Regions from separate parts of the Microbacterium sp. NPDC055455 genome, predicted to be linked through region 1. Evidence: predicted binding sites of a transcription regulator. Region 1 holds the regulator's gene; each other region holds the start of a gene.
The links. Region 1 encodes HspR, which represses chaperone genes until heat shock. Its sites were predicted from a motif close to AAGTTGAGTCNNNNNGACTCAACTT; they were not measured.
Positions count from the first base shown of each region.

Region 2: ACWGUG_RS11270 (Hsp20/alpha crystallin family protein) is a predicted target of HspR. The motif match lies at 1,541-1,565, and genes of this name have one in related genera.
Region 3: ACWGUG_RS13645 (ATP-dependent Clp protease ATP-binding subunit) is a predicted target of HspR. The motif match lies at 1,172-1,196, and genes of this name have one in related genera.

Region 1 is NZ_JBSHLB010000001.1:516,562-519,830, forward strand. It holds gene ACWGUG_RS02215 (DUF2252 domain-containing protein) at 1-19, shown strand, start outside; gene ACWGUG_RS02220 (MmcQ/YjbR family DNA-binding protein) at 134-547, opposite strand; gene ACWGUG_RS02225 (hypothetical protein) at 698-1,345, shown strand; gene ACWGUG_RS02230 (heat shock protein transcriptional repressor HspR) at 1,355-1,834, opposite strand; gene ACWGUG_RS02235 (DnaJ C-terminal domain-containing protein) at 1,866-2,864, opposite strand; gene ACWGUG_RS02240 (nucleotide exchange factor GrpE) at 2,883-3,269, opposite strand, start outside.
Region 2 is NZ_JBSHLB010000003.1:319,573-322,841, forward strand. It holds gene ACWGUG_RS11265 (low temperature requirement protein A) at 1-949, shown strand, start outside; gene ACWGUG_RS11270 (Hsp20/alpha crystallin family protein) at 1,061-1,519, opposite strand; gene ACWGUG_RS11275 (L-serine ammonia-lyase, iron-sulfur-dependent, subunit alpha) at 1,628-3,229, opposite strand.
Region 3 is NZ_JBSHLB010000005.1:30,480-33,748, reverse strand. It holds gene ACWGUG_RS13660 (class I SAM-dependent methyltransferase) at 1-83, opposite strand, end outside; gene ACWGUG_RS13655 (MarR family winged helix-turn-helix transcriptional regulator) at 176-613, shown strand; gene ACWGUG_RS13650 (DUF3817 domain-containing protein) at 638-1,102, shown strand; gene ACWGUG_RS13645 (ATP-dependent Clp protease ATP-binding subunit) at 1,210-3,269, shown strand, end outside.

The DNA of each region.
Region 1 (3,269 bases):
CAACGTCGACGCGGTCTGACCGCGGCCCTGGCGGCGGCGTGCGCGCACAGCGTCGGACGTCTGTGCAGACACGCCGGATCACGGATGCCTCGGCCCGGCGTGTCGCCGAGAACCTCCGATTCCGTGCCCGGCGTCAGGCGGACGGCGGGTGGGACTCGAGCCACTCCCGTCCGACGCGCTTGGCGACCTTGAGCAGCCAGGCGTCGGTGATCACCTCGCGCAGGTGATCGGTGGCGACGGCGTCGAGCCGCACGAGCACCGCGGGAAAGCCGTCGAAGTGCGGGATGGTGAAGAACGCGTCGGGATACGTCTCGAGCAGCGCCTCCTTCACCTGGAGTCCGTCGGTGCGCACGCCCACGATGTCGCCCGCCGGCCAGCTGCGGCCGAGCGCCTCGAGCTGCTCGAGGTCGCGCCGGCTCGGGCCGCGCTGACAGACGAAGGCGCCGGCCGGCGTGCGCCAGGTCGCCCCGCCGCGGTGCCCGTCGACGCGCTCGACCACCTCCGGCAGGTCGAGCGCGATGGCGCGCACGTCGTCGAGGGTCGCCATGCCCCCATGGTGTCGCACCCGTGGCTTCCGCGTAACCGGCTGCACCGGCGCACGGACACCACGGGACCTTCGGCTCACCCGGGCGTGCCCGCACGCTCGTAGCGTGTGCGGTGGAGCCCTCGCGGGCCCGATCCGGAAGTGAGGCACATCATGAAGCGCCTGCCCGTGCAGATCACCCTCGGCGCGGTCGTCCTCGTCGCCGGCGTGCTGCTGTTCATCCAGACCGCCGGGTGGGCGACGATCCCCGGCCCCGTCTGGGCCGCTGTGCTGGCCGTGGCGAGCGGCGCGTTCTGGTACGTGTTCCTCGCCGACGCCGTCGCGTGGTGGGCCGCCATCCCCGGTGCGGCGCTCGCCGGCGCCGCCGTCACACCGCTGATGGAACTCGACCCCGACGGACTCGGCCAGTGGACCGAGGTGCCGATGCTGGCCCTGCTCGGCGTCGGCTTCGCGGCGATCTACCTGCGAGACCACCGCCGCTGGTGGGCGATCATCCCGGCCGGGGTGCTGCTGACGCTCTCGATCGTCATCGCCATCGCGGCGGCGGCGAGCGGTCCCGTCGTCGGGGCCGTCTTCCTGACCGGCGCGGCCGTGACGTTCGCCCTGGTCGCGCTGCTGCCCGGCGGCCAGACGCGCCGGTGGTGGGCGCTGATCCCTGCCGGGGCGCTCGCGATCGCCGCGCTCGTCGTGCTGGCGGGAGCGTCGGAGTGGCTCCTCGTGCTGAACCTCGCCTGGCCGCTGGCGATCGTGGCCGCCGGCACGTTCATCATCTGGCGCGCGCTGCGCCCCAGCCGCCGCTGAGGCGTCCGCTCAGGATGCCGGACCGCCGGGCCGATCGGCATCGCCGGTCGCCGGCGCGATCGGTGTGCGCGGGCGCCACACGACGATCTCGGTCGCCCGGCGCACACGGGTGCCGTGCCGCAGCGTCACCACCGAGCCCGTCGAGCCGGCCGCGAAGACGCGCGCGCCCGGGCGCTTCTCGAGCTCGGCGCGCATGCGGTCCTCGAGGTCGCGCACGCGGCCGTGGAGCTCCTGCACGCGGTTCTCGAGCTCGAGGATGCGCATGATCGCCGGAAGGCCGATGCCGTCGGACGACATGCGCGCGACCTCGCGAAGCTGCTCCACGTGGCGCAGTGAGTACCGCCGGGAGCCGCCCTGCGTGCGGTCGGGCACGACCAGACCCAGCCGGTCGTACTGACGGAGCGTCTGCGGGTGCATGCCCGACAGTTCGGCGGCGACGGCGATCGCGAAGATCGGGGCATCCTCGTCGATCTCGTTCTCGGTCATCATCGTCACCTCCTCACGTCCCGAAACGAGGATGTCAGCCCCGCGCCTTCGTCATGAGGTCGGCGCGCGGGTTCTCCTTCGGCTCCAGGCTCTGGAACCGCTCGAGCGCCTCGCGGGCGGCGTCGTCGAGGTGCGACGGCACGGCCACCTGCACCTCGGCGAGCAGATCGCCGGTGCCCTTGCTCGTCTGCACTCCTCGACCCTTCACCCGCAGAACGCGGCCGGAGGGGGTGCCCGGCGCGACGCGCAGCCGCACCGGGTCGCCGCCGAGGGTCGGCACCTCGATGGTCGCACCCAGCGTCGCCTCGGTGAACGTCACCGGCACGACCACCCGGAGGTTCAGGCCCTCCCGCGTGAAGACCGGATGCGGCCGCACGGCCACCTGCACCACGACGTCGCCGTGCTCGCCGCCGTCGGGCGACGGGCGGCCGCGGCCGCGGAGCCGGATCTTCTGCCCGTCGGACACGCCGGCCGGGATCTTCACCTTGAAAGGCTTGCCGTCGTCGCCCTGGAGCGTGATCGTCTCGCCCTTGGTCGCCGTGATGAAGTCGATCGTCGTGCGCGCCGTGACGTCGGCGCCCCGGGTCGGGCCGCCGTAGCCGCGGAAGCCCCCGCTCGGCTGCCCGAACCGGCCCGTGCCGAACCCGGTGCCGCGCTGCTGCTGATTGAACATCGCGAAGATGTCGTCGAAGTCCTCGGCGGACTGGTACCGGGCACCGCGGCCCTGGTTGAACATCGAGAAGACATCCTCGAAGCCCCCGGCGCCGCCCTGGCCGCCCGCGGTGAAGCGGGCACCCGAGCCCATTGCGCGGATCTGGTCGTACTCCTTGCGCTGCTCGGGGTCGGAGAGCACCGAGTACGCCTCGCTGACCTCCTTGAACTTCGCCTCGGCGGCCGCGTCACCCTGGTTGGAGTCGGGGTGGTACCGGCGGGCGAGCTTGCGGTACGTCTTCTTCAGGTCCGCCTCGCTGACGTCCTTGGCGACGCCGAGCACCGAGTAGAAGTCCTTGTCGAACCAGTCCTGACTGGCCATGGATGCCCCTCTCCGGTGCTACTCGGCCGGCACAGCGACGACGACCTTCGCCGGACGCAGTTCCACCGAGCCGAGCCGATAGCCGATCTCGACGACCTCGAGGATCGTCGTCTCGGTCACACCCGGGGTCGGCGCCTGGAAGATGGCCTCGTGCTGCTGCGGGTCGAACACCTCGCCGGACGCACCGTAGGTGCTGAGCCCGATCCGCTCGGCGACGCCGCGGAGCTTCTCGGCGATCGCCGCGAACGGCGAGCCCTCCTCGAGGTCGCCGTGCTTCTCGGCACGGTCGAGGTCGTCGAGCACGGGCAGCAGGCCCTTCGCGACCGCTCCCTTGGCGCGCTCGATCTCGACCTCGCGCTGCTCCTCGGTGCGGCGGCGGTAGTTGGCGTACTCCGCCTGCAAACG
Region 2 (3,269 bases), on a different contig from region 1:
CGTGCGTGGCGTGGTGATCGGCCTCGCCTTCGTGGCCCTGGTGATGAGCGTGGCGATCGCGGAGGCGTTCGGCGAGCGGGCGTGGGCATTCGCCCTCGCCTACGTCGTGCTGCAGATCGGCCGCACGGCGTTCATCGTGTGGGCGACGCGTCGCCATGACCGCCAGGTGTCGCACGACTTCACGCTGGTGCTGGTCTGGACGGCTGTGGCCGCGGGCCTGTGGATCGCCGGGGCACTGCTGCCGCTGTGGTGGCAGCTGCCGCTCTGGGCGGCCGCCCTCGCCGTGGAGCTCCTCGGCACCATCCTCGGCTTCCCCGTCCCCGGACGCGGCCGCGTGCTCATCGGCGCCTGGGACCTCTCCGGGCCCCATATCGCCGAGCGCACGGCCCTGTTCGTCCTCATCGCCCTGGGCGAGGGGCTCCTGGTCACCGGGTTCGCCTTCGTGGCGAAGGAGTCATCGGCCGAGTCCATCATCGCCATGGCGGCGGCGTTCGCCGCCGCGGCCGCCATCTGGTGGATCTACTTCGATCACGGCGAGCGCTTGGGCTCGGAGGCGATCGAGGCGGCCGACGAGCCCGGCCGCCTCGCGCGGACGGCGTATACCTGGATCCACCTCGCCATCATCGGCGGGATCGTCGCGCTGAGCGTGGGCGACAAGGAGGCCCTCGCCCATCCGCGGGCAGCCGGCTTCGCGCCCACGGTCGCCGTGCTGCTGGGCCCGCTGCTGTTCCTGATCGGCTGCGTCCTCTTCCGGCGCGTGCTCGAGCAGCGGTGGGCGCGTGCCCAGCTCGCGGGCATCGCGGCGCTGCTGGTCGTCGGCGCGGTGGCGCTGGCCTCGGGCGGGATCGGTGCGCTGTGGCTCACCGTCGCCGCCTCCGTCGTGCTCGCCGGAGTCGCCGCGGGCGAGACGCTCGATCGCGTCCGCCGCGGCCGCCGCAGCGGAGGCTGAGCGGGCCCGGACCGGCTGCTGCGGCCTCGCTCCCGGGCCGTGCGGAAAGACGGGATGCCCCGTCCCCGACGTGGGGACGAGGCATCCGTCGATCGTGTGCGGCTCAGCCGGTCACTGCTCGATGGGCTGCGGCGCGTCCGAGGTGGACTCGTGCGCCTGGATGGTGGGCGACGACCCCTCGGTCGTCACCTCGACCTTGCGCGGCTTCGCCTTCTCGCTGACGGGGATCGTGACGCTCAGCACGCCGTTGTTATAGCTGGCGGAGATGCTGTCGGTGTCGATCCCCTGGCCGAGGTTGAGCTGCCGCAGGAAGCTCGCGGCCTCGCGCTCACGGGTGATCCACTTGACGTCTTCGCCGCTGTGGAGGGTGCGCTCGGCGCGGATGGTCAGCAGCTGGCCGTCCACGTCGATGTCGACGGATCCCGGGTCGATGCCCGGCAGATCGGCGGTCAGGACATAGTGGTCGCCATCGCGGTACAGGTCCATCGGCATGCGGCGCGGGCCGCGTCGCGTGTCGAAGAGACTCGACGCCAGACGATCGAGATCACGGAACGGGTCATACGTAGCCATGGTTGTCTCCTCTCGTTCTTGGAGTTGAGTCGAGTCGACTCAACTAATCACAGATTAGCACTCGAGGGGTGCGAGTGCTAGATCCGCCGTTCGCCGTGAACGAACGCGTCAGCACTCGATGACGTTGACCGCGAGCCCGCCCTCGCTGGTCTCCTTGTACTTGTGCGACATGTCGATCCCCGTCTGCCGCATCGTCTCGACCACCGCATCGAGCGAGACGTAGTGCGAGCCGTCGCCGCGCAGCGCGAGCCGCGCCGCAGTGACGGCGGTGGACGCCGCGATCGCGTTGCGCTCGATGCACGGAATCTGCACCAGCCCGCCGACCGGGTCGCAGGTGAGGCCGAGATGGTGCTCCATCGCGATCTCGGCCGCGTTCTCGATCTGGCGGTTGGTGCCGCCCATCACGGCGGTGAGCCCGCCGGCGGCCATCGCGCACGCCGACCCGACCTCGGCCTGGCAGCCGCCCTCGGCCCCCGAGATCGACGCGTTCGCCTTGAAGAGAGAGCCGAGCGCCGTCGCGGTGAGGAGATACCGACGGATGCCGCGGCGACGGTTCGCCTCGGCGACCTCGCGCTCGTCCCACCCGGCGATCGCCTCGGGCGCGGCGGCATGCCCGTGGTAGCCGAGGAGGGCGCTGCCGACGAGCTCGCCGTACGGGGTGACCGCGTTGCCGGCGCCGAGCCCCGAATCGGCGAGGAAGCGCCACCAGTACATCGCCACGGCGGGCACGATCCCCGCGGCGCCGTTCGTGGGCGCGGTCACCACGCGGCCACCGGCGGCGTTCTCCTCGTTGACCGCGAGCGCGAAGGCACCGAGCCACTCCCCCGGGAGTTCGCGGCGACCGTCCGCTTCCGCCGTCTCGAGCTGTGCGCGGATGGCAGCGGCACGCCGCTTCACGCCCAGCATGCCCGGCAGCACGCCGTCGGCGCGCAGACCGGCCTCGACGCAGGCGGCCATCGCATCCCAGATGGCGTCCAGCCCCTCGGCGACCTGCTCCTCGCTGCGAAGCGCCGTCTCGTTGAGGCGGGCGGCCTCGGCGATCGTGAGGCCCCGCTCATCGCACAGCGCCAGCAGCTGCTCGGCGCTGTCGAAATCCATCGGGTACACAGACGCTGACGCAGTGGCGCCCGCGCCGGTCGACGGGTCACCCTCGCGGCGGATGAATCCGCCTCCGACCGAGTAGTACGTCTCGCGGGCGATGAGGCCGGCACCGGACACCGGCTCGATCTCGACCGTCGCGGCGGACGCGCCGGTCTCGCGGATGCCGGGACCGCTCAGCGCGCGTGCCGGGCCGTCGTCAGCGGATGCCCACGCCTCCAGCGTCATCGCGTTCGGGTGCGCGGGCAGCCTGGTCCGCGGCGCGAAGACGACGTCGTCGCGCCGGAACGGTACGGCGTGGACGCCCGCGACGGCGAGCGTCTCGCCGTCGGGCCATCCGCTCCACGCCGCACGGACGGCATCCGGATCCACCGTCTCGGGTTCGTGTCCCTGCAGGCCTGCGACCACCGCGTCCGGCGTGCCGTGGCCGATGCCGGTCGCGCCGAGCGAGCCGTAGAGCGTGCAGGTGACCCGCCGCACGCGGGGCAGCGCACCGCAGGCGCGCAGCCGCACGGCGAAGTCGTGGGCCGCCCGCATGGGGCCGACCGTGTGGGAGCTCGAGGGTCCTACGCCGATGGAGAACAGCTCGAACGCCGAGACGTAGGCGCTCATCGCCACCAGGCTAAAGCACGCCCCGTGCGATCTGCAGGGC
Region 3 (3,269 bases), on a different contig from region 1:
AGCCGGTCCGCAGCATCCGCCGCCAGGAGATCGGGAGCCTCGACGTCGGGCCACCGCCGCAGACCGTCGATCGAGAACGTCACCGTCCCACGGTAGCGGTCGCCGCGTGGGATGGATCGGCCGCCCGGCCGCGGATGAGCGGCGCTCGGACGCGCCGGGGGCTAGCATTTAGCCCGTGTCCGAGCGTCCGTTCAGCCCCGTCATCGCGCTGCTGACGGTGGCGAGCGTGTGGGACCAGCACCTCGGCGCCCAGCTGCGCGACCTCGGGCTCACCACCAGGAAGTACGGGCTGCTCGCGCACATCGACGTGACCCCGGGCATCTCCTTCAGCGAGCTCGCCCGCCGCTCTCAGATCACAGTGCAGTCCGCGCACACCGCCGTGCAGACCCTCGTGGACGCCGGACTCGTCGCCGACGCCACCGCGCATGCCGGAGCGGCGTCCGATCTTCGCGTCACCGACCGTGGCGGCGCGGTGCTTCGGGCAGCCGAGGAGCGACTGGCCAGGCTCGACGCCGCCCTCGCGGAGGGCGCGCCGGAACTCGCCACCGCGCTCGAGGGACTCCATGAGGAGCCCTACGGGTTGGACCGCCCCACACGCCTTCAGGGGACCTGAAGGAGTTTCAGCTACGCTGAAGGTGTGTTTCGCAACCCGCATTCCCTGTTCCGCTTCCTCGCCATCGCGGAAGCCGTCTCCTGGACCCTCCTCATCGCCGGACTCATCGCCCGTGCCGCCACGGGGTGGGCGCCGGGCGTCACCATCGGCGGCGGCATCCACGGCTTCATCTTCCTGTCGTACGCGGCGACGGTCGTCCTCGTCGCGCTGAACAACCGGTGGCGGGTCGCCCCGACCGCCGTCGCACTCGTCAGTGCCGTGATCCCCTATGCGACGATCCCGACCGAGCTGTGGCTGCAGCGCACCGGACGGCTGGCAGGAGCGTGGCGGCTGGAGGCGACCGATGACCCGCGGGACGCGAGCTGGTTCGACCGGCTGATGCGCTGGTTCCTGCGGCGGCCGTGGGTTCTCGGTGCGCTCATCGCGCTCGCGGTGATCGCGCTCTTCGTGGTGCTGCTGATCCTCGGCCCGCCCGGCGGGCGCGACTGAGCCGTCATCGCCGGGAATAGCCCGCGCCCGAGCTCGCGTTGAAGTTGACATCGCAGGTATCAAGTTCAAGACTTGATACTCGTCCACTCAAGTTCAGGAGAGACGGAATGCCCGAAGACCTCACCCCACAGGCCGGCGGCGAGGAGAGCTCGTTCGACGAGTTCCTGGCACGCTACCTCGCGGGGGAGCGTGCGCGCGCAGAGCGCTCCATCGATCTCAGCCGGTACCTCGGCGCCCGCACGCAGGAGCTCCTCCAGCGCGCCGGCAGGTACGCGCTCGAGCGCGGCCAGCACGAGCTGGACGCCCTCCACGTGCTGCGCGTCCTCGTCTCCGAGCCCCCGGCCCGGGACGCGGTCCGTCGCATCGGCGCCGACGTCGCGGCGATCGTGCGCGCCGCGGAGGACCGCCTCCCCGCCGCGTCGGCGGCTGCCGACGTCGACGGGGCCGTCGTCACCTCGTCGGTGCAGCGCGCCCTGTTCCACGCCTTCCAGGTGGCGCGCTCATCCGGCTCGACGTACGTCGACCCCGAGCACCTCTTCTTCGCGCTGGTGCTGGCGCAGGACACCCCTGCCGGTCAGGTGCTGGCACGGGCCGGCGTGACCGCCGAGGCGCTCACGCAGGGCGCCCGCGAGACGGTGTCGCCGTCTGCGGCACCCGACGGCGATGACGAGACGGATGCCGCGGCATCCGGCACCCCCATGCTCGCCGCGTACGGCACCGACCTGACCGCTCGCGCCGCGGCCGGCGAACTCGACCCGGTGATCGGGCGGGCCGACGAGATCGAGCAGACGATCGAGATCCTGAGCCGCCGCACCAAGAACAACCCCGTGCTCGTCGGCGAGGCCGGCGTGGGCAAGACCGCCATCGTGGAGGGACTCGCCCAGGCCATCGTCGACGGCGCGGTGCCGGAGCAGCTGCTCGGCCGGCGCGTGGTCTCGCTCGACCTGCCCGCGATGCTCGCGGGCACGCGCTACCGCGGCGACTTCGAGGAGCGCCTCACCAAGACGATGGACGAGATCGCCGCCCGCAAAAGCGAGCTGATCGTCTTCATCGACGAGGTGCACACCGTCGTCGGTGCGGGCGGCGCCGGTGACGGCGGCATGGACGCGGGGAACATCCTCAAGCCACGGCTCGCGCGCGGCGACCTGCACCTCGTCGGTGCGACCACGCTCAAGGAGTACCGCCTCATCGAGAAGGACCCGGCGCTGGAGCGCCGGTTCCAGCCGGTGAAGGTGGGCGAGCCCTCGATCGAGGACGCCGTGCTCATCCTGCGGGGCCTCAAGTCCGCGTACGAGGAGCACCACGGCATCGTGTACACCGACGAGGCGCTGCGGGCCGCCGTCGAGCTCAGCGACCGCTATCTCACCGAGCGCGTCCTGCCCGACAAGGCGATCGACCTCATCGACCAGGCCGGTGCGCGGCTGCGGCTGCGGCTGGGCGCCCAGGTCGACGTGAGCGGTCTGATCGAGCGGCTGGCGACCCTCGAGGCGGACAAGAACGCCGCCGTCTCGGCCGAGCACTATGAGGAGGCGTCGCGCATCCGCGACGAGATCGGCGACGTGCAGGGGCGGATCGAGCGGGCGACCGCTGCCGGCGCCGCGACCCGCGCGGATGCGATCGTCGACGAGCCGGAGATCGCCGCGGTGATCAGCCGTGCGACCGGCATCCCGGTGAACCGCCTCACCGAGACCGAGCGGGAGCGCCTCGCGGCGCTCGAGGACGAGCTGCACGGCCGTGTGATCGGCCAGGACGACGCAGTGACCGCCGTCGCCAAGGCGGTGCGACGCAACCGCACGGGCATGGGCGACGCCCGGCGCCCGGTCGGGTCGTTCCTCTTCCTCGGCCCGACGGGCGTCGGCAAGACGGAGCTCGCCAAGGCGCTCGCGGCGAGTCTCTTCGACGACGAGGGCGCCGTCATCCGCTTCGACATGAGCGAGTTCGGCGAGCGGCACACGGTGTCGCGGCTGGTCGGCGCTCCTCCCGGATACGTCGGCTACGACGAGGCCGGCCAGCTCACCGAGCGCGTGCGGCGCAACCCGTACTCGATCGTGCTGTTCGACGAGATCGAGAAGGCGCACCCCGACGTGTTCAACCTGCTGCTGCAGGTGCTCGACGACGGGCGCCTCACCGACGGGCAGGGCCGCACGGTCGACTTCCGCAACACCGT